Regions from separate parts of the Rummeliibacillus sp. BSL5 genome, predicted to be linked through region 2. Evidence: a T-box and tRNA genes for the amino acid it is inferred to sense, from the RefSeq annotation. Region 2 holds a T-box; the other holds one or more tRNA genes.
What was found. A T-box is a leader RNA that pairs with one kind of tRNA and senses whether it is charged. The one in region 2 lies ahead of alaS (alanine--tRNA ligase), so its partner is inferred to be a tRNA-Ala.
Positions count from the first base shown of each region.

Region 1: it encodes a tRNA-Ala, which carries the amino acid that the T-box ahead of alaS (alanine--tRNA ligase) is inferred to sense. The anticodon was not compared.

Region 1 is NZ_JAVGCV010000001.1:335,965-341,989, reverse strand. Features, by position in the region: gene trhA (PAQR family membrane homeostasis protein TrhA) at 27-668, opposite strand; gene RCJ93_RS01715 (ZIP family metal transporter) at 766-1,491, opposite strand; gene RCJ93_RS01710 (CHY zinc finger protein) at 1,600-1,914, shown strand; tRNA gene RCJ93_RS01705 (tRNA-Ala) at 2,158-2,228, opposite strand; gene RCJ93_RS01700 (cation:proton antiporter) at 2,388-3,527, opposite strand; gene RCJ93_RS01695 (hypothetical protein) at 3,658-6,025, opposite strand, start outside.
Region 2 is NZ_JAVGCV010000001.1:1,054,826-1,060,850, reverse strand. Features, by position in the region: gene recD2 (SF1B family DNA helicase RecD2) at 1-1,904, shown strand, start outside; T-box leader at 1,972-2,177, shown strand; gene alaS (alanine--tRNA ligase) at 2,221-4,884, shown strand; gene RCJ93_RS05455 (IreB family regulatory phosphoprotein) at 4,958-5,224, shown strand; gene ruvX (Holliday junction resolvase RuvX) at 5,227-5,646, shown strand; gene RCJ93_RS05445 (DUF1292 domain-containing protein) at 5,656-5,943, shown strand.

The DNA.
Region 1 (6,025 bases), 720 kb from region 2:
GTTCCAGCCTTTTGCGCTTTTGAAATTTATAAATAATCAATAATACACCAATACATCGATGCACTACCTGCTAAGACAAACAAATGCCAAATTGCATGGTTGTAGGGAATTTTATTATTTTGGTAAAAATAAGCACCGACTGTATAAAAAATGCCACCTGCTAGCAAAATCAAAAATCCTGTCCATGTAATATGAGCAACTAATGGGTTAATAGCAATAACTACAAGCCATCCCATACTTATATAGAATAATAAGGATAGCTTTTTGTAGCGATAGATGAAGAAACATTTACAGACAATTCCAATACATGTCAGAATCCATTCAATCAAGCAAATGGTTATGCCTAGCTTGCCCCCAACCCCAATTAGTGCGATTGGCGTATATGTACCTGCTATGAAAAGATAAATAGAAAAGTGATCTAATTTTGAAAAAATATGCTTATATTTCTTGAATCCGTGAAATAAAGTGGAAGACAGATAAAGAATCATCATTGTTAATCCAAATACTATAAAGCTTGCCATATATATTGATGATGAAACAAGATTCGCTTTGTGCATTAACAAAAATAAAGCGGGAATGGAAAGCAAAAATCCTACACCATGTGTGATGACATTCCAAAACTCCTCGTTATGATTATCGTGTTCTGCCATATTTATTGATTCGCTCATAACTTTTCCCCCCTTTTGTTGTTGCTTGTATAATTATTATGAGAGTTCTTAGGTATTTTTCCAACTGCCCAATGTCACTCATCGACTATTACAATTATCATATTGGTGGAAAAAAGAAAAGAAAACTTGCCATGACAAACATACCCAAAATAAGATATTTCAAAACATATAAAAATGAAGTGCGTCCTGCTGCTTCCATTATAATTTCCTTCCAAACTACGCTTATAATCATTCCTATAGAGAAACTAAGAAGAATAGCCCAAAAAATTGGATAGGACGCTCCAATGACACTCCCTAGAATTGCTCCAAGTCCTACTGGAAATGATACTGCTAGCAGAATGAATATGTGTCTTTTAAATGATATCTTTGCAAGCGATAAAGGAATAAATATTGCCAGCCCTTCAGGAATATTATGTAAAATTATAGGAAACAGTAATGAACTACTCATTCCAGTTGTTTCGCCGAATCCTAATGACAAACCTAGAGGTAGATTGTGAATTGCTATACTTAAGGCTAAAATAGCTCCTGCCCTACCATGTTGCTCCCTTTGAAAATTCATTGATTCCATCTCACCGTGCATGAATCCATGCAATACGCTAAACGCAATAATTCCCCAAAGTACACCTATGCCAAATATCATCACACCACTTAACTGTAAGCTTTCTGGAATGATTTCGATAATAAGCAGCCCCAGTAGAATACCTGCACAAATGCCATTAATAGCAGCCGCTTTTCGTATTGTTCCTTTAAAAAGAGTTGCAAGTATACCTCCAACACCAAGGCCGCTGGCAGTTGCCAAAAAACCAATAATGCCTATCCCCATCTATCCACCTCCACATTCTGTTAAATATATGGATGTAAACTTCATTTTATTCAAGTTGTTGGAAAGGGATATGTTACAATTGTAGAAAAACTTGAAGGAGATTGTAAATTGCGAGTCTTAGGAAATGTTATTGATCAAGAAACAAGGTGTACTCACTATCATACAGTTCTCGATGTCATTGCTATCAAATTTGCTTGCTGCGGTGAATATTATCCTTGTTATAAATGCCATGATGAAAACGCCAATCATCCAATTCAAAAATGGACCAAAGAAATGTTTGATGTACAAGCCATATTATGTGGGGTTTGTAAAACTGAGCTCACTATTCATCAGTATATGAATTCAAATCACTGCCCCTCTTGCAATGCAAAGTTTAATGACGGCTGTGTAAATCATTACCCGATTTATTTTGATATGGATTGATAATTTTTAAAATTTAATTGACCCGTTTCTACTATAAAAACCGACGTATATGTGACATTAAATATATTTTGGTTTAATTTTTTATTATCATCTTTTCTCCTTTGCATTTGTGTACTTAACGCTGTTTGAACATTGGCTTTTAATTGATTTATCCAAAAACCTAAAAAACACCCCACAATTCAAATTACTGAATTGATGGAGTGTGTTGGTTAAAAAATCGACCTAAAAACAACGTAATTTTAATGGAGATAAGGGGAATCGAACCCCTGATTCCACAATGCCATTGTGGCGTATTCCCGCTATACTATATCCCCGAGAAAATATTTGGAGTTTGCTAATGCCCCGTTTTTATAGATTTATTATATATTATTCTCTGTGTTTCAAACAAGAGAATATTATCTTGTTATTAGTTAGAAATAATCTTAAGTCTATAGACAAAACGCCCAATCATATGATTGAGCGTTTTTTGTATTCTAATTTTCTTGTCTCTTCCCAAATATTCCTTTAAGGAGTGGTGGTGTAGCTAATGTTGTAATAACGACAACAATAATCATTGGCGTATAATACTCTGTTGGCAATAGTTTTGAATCTAGTCCCATTGCTGCAATAATTAATGCTACCTCCCCACGAGATATCATACCTGCTCCGATACCCATTGATGATCGCATAGAAAAGCCTGACATTTTTGCGCCAAGACCCGACCCGATGAATTTCGAAAGAAGCGCAATCAATGAAAATACAACGATAAGCCATATTTGATTTCCGATACCTGCAAAACTAACGGATAAGCCAATGCTTACGAAGAAAAATGGTACAAATAAGCCATTTGCAATCGGCTCAACCTTTTCCTCAATTTCCTCTTTAAATTTGGTCTGAGATATGGCAATCCCCGCGAAAAACGATCCAATAATCGCTGCAATGCCTAGAGAATCTGCGAAATAGGCAAAGCCAAAGCAAATAATTAACGCACCACTAAGCAATGGCACTGTTACTTTTAATTTTGAAAACAGTCTCAAAAACGCAGGTACAACCCAGATTGATACTAAAATAATGATAGCAAAGAAGATGACTTTTTTACCTATCAACCAAGTAATGCTAACATCAGAGTCCCCAAAGAAACTCATTGCTACTGCCAGCATGACGACGACAATAATATCATCTAAAACTGCCGCACCTAGCAAAGTAGAACCTTCTTTACTATTTAACCAACCAAGTTCTTTTAATGTTTGGACCGAAATGCTGACAGAAGTAGCGGATAAAAGCAATCCTATAAATATAGCTTGCGCTGTTGATAAGCCATAATAAATGGATCCTGCATATCCCAATAAAATAGGAACAATGATACCACCTACTGCAACTAGTAACGCCGCCTTTTTATTTCGATTTAAATCTGATAAATTTGTTTCAAGTCCCGCCAAAAACATAAGGAGGATAACACCGATTTCACTGAATTGTTTCACAATATCCGTATCGTCAATCCATCCTAATAAAGCAGGTCCAATAACAATACCAATAATAATCTTCCCTAATACAGATGGCTGCCCTAGCCTAACACTCAAATGGCCGGCCAATTTAGTCGCTAGTAATACAAGCACAATTTGTAAAATAAACATATTTTCCCTCCTTGAAAATAAAAAAACACATGGCGGTGCCAGATTGACTGACTCCACCATGTGTTACATTTAAATATTAATTTATACATCTAGTATACTATACTCCATGCCATCTGTAAAAGAATTAGTCTTATTTTACAAGCTGTATACCTTTGATTGCACTTTCCACTTTTACAGCGTCATGCTGGACGATGAAAACCTTGCTATACTTTTCATAGTACCTGTCATCATGTGCTTTAGGTGACAGGATAATAAGCTTGCGCTCTAGTTCTCTAGCATACAATTCAAAAACTTTTTCTTTTCGGTTTTCATCTAATGCACTATCAAATTCATCTAGTATTATATAACCTGGTGTTGTATCTAAATGTTGCAATAAGGTGAGTGCAAATAGGAGTGAGCTTAATGATTCTTCCCCGCCCGATACACCCTTTCCATATTTTCCATTTCTCGCTTTTACACTCACATCTTCTAACCTTCTGCCATGTCCTGCTTTATGCGCCTTTACATATAATTTAAATATAGCTCGTCCCCGTTTGTCTTCATATCGTTCCCACATGATTTGGCTTTTGAAGTTAAATAGGCTCATATAGGTTTGGAATTTCTTGTTCAAAGCTTCAACAAGTACATGGACCTTTGTATCCAACTTATCTTCTTTATCTACTAACAAAAGCCTTTTTTCTTCTACTAATTCTTCCATCAAAGCGGCATCATATTGTTTTTTCTCGTACTCTTCTTTCCGTTTTTTATAGTTTTCTTCGGCTTGTGGATCAACTTCTCCCTTACGTGCATTTTCAAAGGCAACTCGCGCTTTTTCATTTTCCGAGAGCAGTATTGGCATCGACTGGCTAGTATCAATTTGCTTCTGCATTGCTACTTTGTATAAATCAGGAATTAGGTGTTTTAGCTCCTGCAGAAGAATTTCGTAGCGGGTAATTTCCGCTTGATTAGCTTCTATTTTTTCTTCTAAATGTGTTCTATCCTTCTCCACATTAGTCATTTCCCGTTTATTGTCATCTATATCAAACCCTAAATCTCTTATATTGCGGTTAAAATCTCTTGTAAAGTCATGCAATGATTGCACTTTAACATAATACTCTTCTTTACTTGCTCTAATAAGATGTAATTTGTCTAGTATGTCTCTTTCTTCTTGTTCTAGGTTGGTTAATTGTTGCTGTTCTTCTTTTAATTCACCAATCCGCGAATAAATATCAAGTTGTTGCTCTAGAAATTGCATACGGTGCACTACAAATGCGAACTCTTGCTGTAGCTGTATTATTTTCTCTTGTACATCCTCTGATTGATTTTGCTGTTCTTCCAGCTGCTTGTTTATTTCTGCAATAAGCTTTATCTTATCGTTTCGTTGGTCTAGCTCTAAATTGAATGCTTCTGCTTTTTTTACATCTTTTAATACACTTTGCAAGTCACCAATTTCTTTTTCATATTTGGCTAAATAGACATTGATGTCCAATTTTTTTTGTTGATTTTGTTCGAATTTTTTTTGTAGTAAAATCAATCTTTCTTCTGAGGATCTCGGACTAAGAATGAATGTATCCTTTTCCTGTCTCCCTCTGACGCCTCGTACATCTTCAATGCCATTTATCTTCAAGAGAGGGGTGGTTTGTAAAAATTGATCCACCCAAAAAAGTACTTTTGATGCTAAAATCACTTCTTGCTCTTTGAGTCCCTTTTTTATTTTTAATTTTATTGTCGGCAAACTGTCTATAAACTTAGTTGGTATAATGGATGGCAAAGGCACATGGTATAAATCATTCGCGGGCTCACATGTCCTTGCCATGTAAAATATAGTGTATTTAATAGGGTCAAGCACTATTTCATCTTTCAAAGTTGCACGTTCATCTAACTCTACTAAATCTCTCAATGTATAGGCAGTGATTCCTTGTTTCCTAAGGATCGATATTGCATCTAATTGGCGACGGGATAGCATTTTATCTTGTTTTAGCAACTTAATTTCTTCAGTCAAAATTGTTTCTGCTTCTTCAATTCTTGGCAATTCTTTTGCTAAATCATTATATTCCTTTTTATTCTCCAATAGCTTTACTTCTACTTGATGGCTGCTTATGTAAAGAGATAATATATTTTGATAGTCGTCTTCTCGCTCATCAAGAGACTGTATCGATAATTCTTCTTGTACTTTTCTATACTGTAAGTCGTTGATTGTCCTGGAATGAAGCCTTTTTTCATGTACGAATGAATCGATATCTTTAGTCAGCTGTTTCTCTCGTATTTTACACTTGTCCATTTCTACGACTATTTCTTCTTCGGAATACATCATTTTTTTTCGGAGTTGTTCTGTGTCTTTCAATTTTTCTTGCAATCGTTGAATTTGTTTTTTTATAACTTCATTTTTTTGATTTAGCTTTTTTTCACTGTTCTTCAATTGTTGAATGTATTGCTCCGCTTCGTTCAGTTGCTGTTGTTTTAGTGTCTTTCTATCCTTTAATTCTGCCAACTGCTGTTGCATGATCTCTCGTTTTTCA
Region 2 (6,025 bases):
AAGGTGAGACACTACAAGTACTACAAAAAAATCCGTACCGCCTCATTGAAGATATTGAGGGGATCGGTTTTCAGCGAGCGGATGAACTGGGCGCTAGGCTACAAATCACCGGCAACCATCCCGACCGCATCAAGGCCTCTATACTTCACTTGTTAAACACTGCCTCGTTATCAGAAGGGCATGTTTTTTTAGATGCAAGAGAAATTTTGCCTGCTTCCAAGGCGATGCTTGAATCGAGTCAGTCATGCACGATTGAATACGATGATATTTCCCAAGCAATAATTGAACTAGGCGAGAATGGTAAAGTATGCGGTGAAGAAACAAGAGTTTATTTGCCGTCTCTTTATTATTCTGAAATAGGAATTGCTTCGAAGATTACAGAGCTAGCTCAAAAAAATGAAGAGCAATCATCTTTTCCTTCTTCTGAGATAAGAAAAGTAATCGGTGAAGCAGAAGAGCGCTTTGGTGTTACATATGCTGATACACAAGTAAAGGCAATTGAAACGGCTATTAATTCAGCTGTAATGATTTTAACGGGGGGCCCCGGAACGGGGAAAACAACAGTTGTCAGGGGAATAGTGGATGTCTATGCAGAACTTCATGGGCTCTCGCTAAACCCTAAAGATTATGCAGAGAAAGAAGAGGCCTTTCCAATCGTTCTAGCGGCTCCTACAGGTAGAGCTGCCAAGCGCTTAAGCGAATCAACGGAACTGCCTGCAATGACTATTCATCGCTTGTTAGGTTTCACGGGTCAAGAAAAGGAAGAAGATGTGGAGCGAGAAGTAATGGGGCGGCTTATTATAGTCGATGAAATGTCAATGGTTGATACATGGCTCGCACATCAACTTTTGAGGGCATTGAATGATGACTGCCAAGTAATATTTGTAGGCGACCAAGACCAACTTCCGCCGGTAGGTCCAGGACAGGTTTTAAAGGATCTGCTTGCCTCAAAAGCCATTCCAACAGTGGAGTTAACAGATGTTTATAGGCAATCAGAAGGGTCATCAATAATTCAGTTGGCACATGAAATGAAACGTGGTACTGTCCCTCAAGACTTGATGGTGAAAACAAGTGACCGTTCATTTATACGTGCAACCCAAGATCAAATTGCAGACGTTGTAGGGCAAGTGGTCAAGAGTGCTATTAATAAAGGTTTTTCTATTCATGACGTCCAAGTGCTCGCACCAATGTATCGTGGCAATGCGGGCATTGATGCAATGAACAAAATGCTACAAGAATTACTAAACCCTAAAAAATCCCAAAAGACAAAAGAGATTGCTTTTGGTGATACGATTTACCGGATTGGCGATAAAGTGCTACAACTTGTTAATCAGCCAAATAACAATGTGTTTAATGGCGATATGGGTGAAGTCATTTCAATTGTGAAGGCAAAAGAAACGATTGAAAAAACGGATTTAATGGTTGTATCGTTTGATGGCATTGAAGTAACGTATCAAAAAAGTGATCTAAATCAGGTAACGCTTGCGTATTGCTGCTCCATTCACAAATCCCAAGGAAGCGAGTTTCCGATGGTTATAATGCCAATAGTCCGAGGTTATTCCAAAATGCTTCGGAAAAATTTGCTATATACAGGTATTACAAGGGCTAAAAATTTTCTTATTCTATGTGGCGAGCCAGACACATTTGTGTATGGTTTTCAAAAAACAGATGATATGAAACGCCATACCTCACTTGTAGAGCGTTTATCATTGGATGAGACAACTGAAATCAAATCGCTAGAAGAAAAGAATGATACCAAAACGGAATCAACTGAGAAAGAAGCAATACAATCAGTAGAGGACAAGATACCTGTTGCTTTAACGCTAGATAATTATTCAGGCATTCATCCAATGATTGGAATGGCGGGCATTAGCCCTTATGATTTTATGAATAATGAGAATTGACAGAAGTAAAAGCATTTCTTAAAATAAGTAAGAGTTATCCTATTTAAACAAGATTGATCTCTAATACTGCAATACGTTGAAGGAAAAAAGTACTTGTTGGTCCGTGTACAGAAAGAGGTTCCTAGGCTGTGAGAACCTTCACTACCCAATTTGGAAAAGCTATTCCTGAGTGTAGCCAAAAACTACCGTGTGCCGCGTTAAGGTAATTAAGTGATAATAGCAAAAGCTATTATAATTAGGGTGGTACCGCGAATAGAAACCTTCGTCCCTGTTACAGTGGATGGGGGTTTTTTTATATATAAAAGGAGGAAAATTAATGAAAACATCAGCAGAAATTCGTCGCAAGTTTATCGAATTCTTCGAAGAGAAAAAACACAAACAAGAACCTAGTATGCCGCTTGTGCCAATCAATGACGCGTCATTACTATGGATCAATTCCGGAGTAGCAACGTTGAAAAAATATTTTGATGGCTCAGTGATCCCCGAAAATCCATGTATTACAAATGCACAAAAAGCAATACGTACGAATGATATTGAGAATGTCGGCAAAACAGCTCGCCACCATACATTCTTTGAAATGCTTGGGAACTTCTCTATTGGTGATTACTTTAAAAAAGAAGCTATCCACTATGCGTGGGAGTTCTTAACAGATCCAAAATGGATGGGCTTTGAAGGTGAAAAATTGTCCATTACCATACATCCGGAAGATAATGAGGCCTATACGATTTGGAAAGACGAAGTTGGTATTCCAGAAGAACGCCTAATTCGTTTGGAAGGGAACTTCTGGGATATTGGAGAAGGTCCTAGTGGCCCTAACTCAGAAATTTTCTACGATCGCGGAGAGAAATACGGCAACGACCTAAAAGATCCAGAATTATATCCGGGCGGTGAAAATGAGCGCTATCTAGAAATATGGAATCTTGTTTTTTCTCAATTTAATCATAATCCAGATGGCACATATACACCTCTGCCAAAACAAAACATTGATACAGGTATGGGCCTAGAACGTATGGCTTCAGTTGTTCAAGATGTGCCAACTAACTTTGATACAGATTTGTTTATGCCAATTATCGAGAAAATTGAAGAATTTGCAAATCGTAAATACAAACGCCCAAATGAAATCGATTTAAATGAAATCTTTGGCAGCGAGGAAGATATAAACACGCCATTCAAGGTCATTGCAGACCACATCCGGACAGTGGCATTTGCAATTGGTGATGGAGCATTACCTTCAAATGAAGGTCGTGGTTATGTGCTTCGCCGTTTACTTCGCCGTGCCGTACGATATGCAAAACAAATAGGTATCGAAAAACCATTCATGTACCAACTTGTACCAACAGTTGGTGAGATCATGGCTGACTTCTATCCAGAAGTGAAAGAAAAAGCGGAATTTATCGCTCGCGTTATTAAGAACGAAGAAGAAAGATTCCATGAGACATTACATGACGGCCTTTCTATCTTCAATGAAGTGGTAGAAGCCCAAAAAGCGAACGGACAAACAAGCATTCCTGGAGTAGATGCATTCCGTTTATATGATACCTACGGCTTCCCAGTCGAATTGACAGAGGAATATGCAGAAGAAGTAGGCATGACAGTGGATGTTGAAGGTTTCGAAGCGGAAATGGAAGTTCAACGTGAACGTGCTCGTAATGCGCGTCAAGATGTCGATTCTATGCATGTTCAATCAGAAGTACTTGCAAACCTAACAGAGGCAAGCACATTTGTGGGTTATGAAACTCTTGAGACAAACACAACAATTGCGGCAATGGTAGTAAATGGACAAATCGAAAAAACAGCTTCAGAGGGTGATGAAGCACTAATTATTCTTGCTGAAACACCTTTCTATGCTGAAATGGGTGGGCAAATCGCTGACCATGGTTCAATTAGCAACGATTCATTCAAAGCATTTGTAAAAGATGTACAAAAAGCGCCAAATGGCCAAGCATTGCACACAGTTATTGTTGAATCTGGCGAAATGCATGTAGGTGAAGATGTATTTGCACAAGTTGATCGCACAGAACGTAACTTGACTGTGAAGAACCATACAGCAACACATCTATTGCAACGCGCACTAAAAGATGTGTTAGGCGATCATGTAAGCCAAGCTGGTTCATATGTAGGACCAGACCGCCTTCGTTTTGACTTCTCACACTTTGGTGCTGTTACTAAAGAAGAGTTAGAAAAAATAGAGCAGATCGTTAACGAAAAAATCTGGGATGACATCGCAGTAGTAATTGAGGAGATGCCAATTGCGGATGCAAAAGAAATTGGTGCAATGGCTTTATTTGGTGAAAAATACGGTGATGTGGTGCGTGTAGTACAAGTGTCCGATTATTCTATTGAACTATGCGGTGGTATCCATGTTAAACGTTCTTCAGAAATTGGATTCTTTAAAATCATGTCAGAAGGCGGTATTGGTGCAGGCACACGACGTATTGAAGCTGTAACAGGCAAAGCTGCGTATCAAGCAACGAAAGAAGAACAGCATGTTTTAGAACAAGCAGCTAGTTTGCTGAAAGCAAATCCGAAAGACTTAGTCGCACGTGTAGAAAGCCTTCAACAAGAGTTGAAAGAGCAACAACGCGAGAATGCATCATTATCTGCCAAAATAGCAGGTGCACAAGCTTCAACTATCTTATCATCAGCACAGAAAATCGGCGATGTAACGGTGCTGGCAACAAAAGTTGAAGCAAAAGACAACAATCAATTACGCCAACTAATGGATGATTTGAAAGCTAAAATGGACCAAAGTGTCATTGTTTTAGGCGCAGCATCTGAAGGCAAAGTTATGCTGATTGCCGGGGTAACAAAAGATCTAGCAAACGGAAACTATCACGCAGGCAAGATTGTGAAAGAAGTTGCAGAGATTTGCGGAGGCAAAGGCGGAGGCCGTCCTGATATGGCTATGGCGGGTGCAAAAGATGCTTCTAAATTGGAAGAAGCGTTGGATTCCGTGTATAATTATGTAAAATCTATTTAAAAGGTTTGTTGAATAGGGTATACTAACATAGATACAAGACGTTATTCTACTATTTTAAAGTGAGGTGCCCTGCATGAGTAAGTTTGATCAGACGATGAAATTTAATTTCCCTGAAGAATCGATGGAACAAGAAGTTAGAGAAACCATGCAACGAGTACATGCAGCACTAGAAGAAAAAGGATACAATCCTATCAATCAAATCGTTGGTTATCTATTATCAGGAGATCCTGCTTATATCCCTCGCCATCAGGATGCACGGAACAAAATTCGTAAACTTGAACGTGACGAAATTTTAGAAGAGTTGGTTAAGTTCTATATTAAAAAGAATAACGAGGCATAATGATGAGAATAATGGGTTTAGATGTTGGCTCCAAAACGATTGGCGTAGCAATTAGCGATGCGCTAGGTTGGACAGCCCAAGGTATCGAAACGGTAAGAATCGATGAGGAAAATAATGAATTCGGCATTGAAAGAATCCAAGAACTGGTGAATGAGTATGGCATTGCTGAATTCGTTGTAGGTTTCCCCAAAAATATGAACAATACCGTTGGACCAAGGGGCGAGGCATCACAGGCCTATGCAAAGCTTTTAGAAGATACATTTTCTAAGCCAGTAACGCTTTGGGACGAGAGATTGACAACAATGGCTGCGGAACGTTTGCTAATCGAAGCGGATGTACGTCGCAAAAATCGAAAAAAAGTCATTGATAAAATGGCGGCGGTTATGATTCTTCAAGGATACTTAGATCGAAAACAGTTATGAGGTGGAATTATGGAAGAATTTGAAGAAAGACATATTACAGTTGTAGATGATGAAGGCAATGAGCAACTTTGCGAAGTGCTTCATACATTTGATTCCGAACAATTCGGCAAATCATATGTACTTTACTCTATTATGGGTTCAGAAGACGAAGATGGCACAGTTGAGATCTTCGCTTCCTCTTATGAACCATCTGATAATGGAACAGATGGTGAACTTACTCCAATCGAAACAGATGAAGAGTGGGATTATATCGAATCTGTTATTGAAGAGTTGGATGAGGATATTGAACAAGGATAATTGCAGAGAGTTGGCAGTTTAGTTTAAAATAAATGTTCAGCAATATGTATTTATCCATTATAAAAGCAATACTTAAGATGCT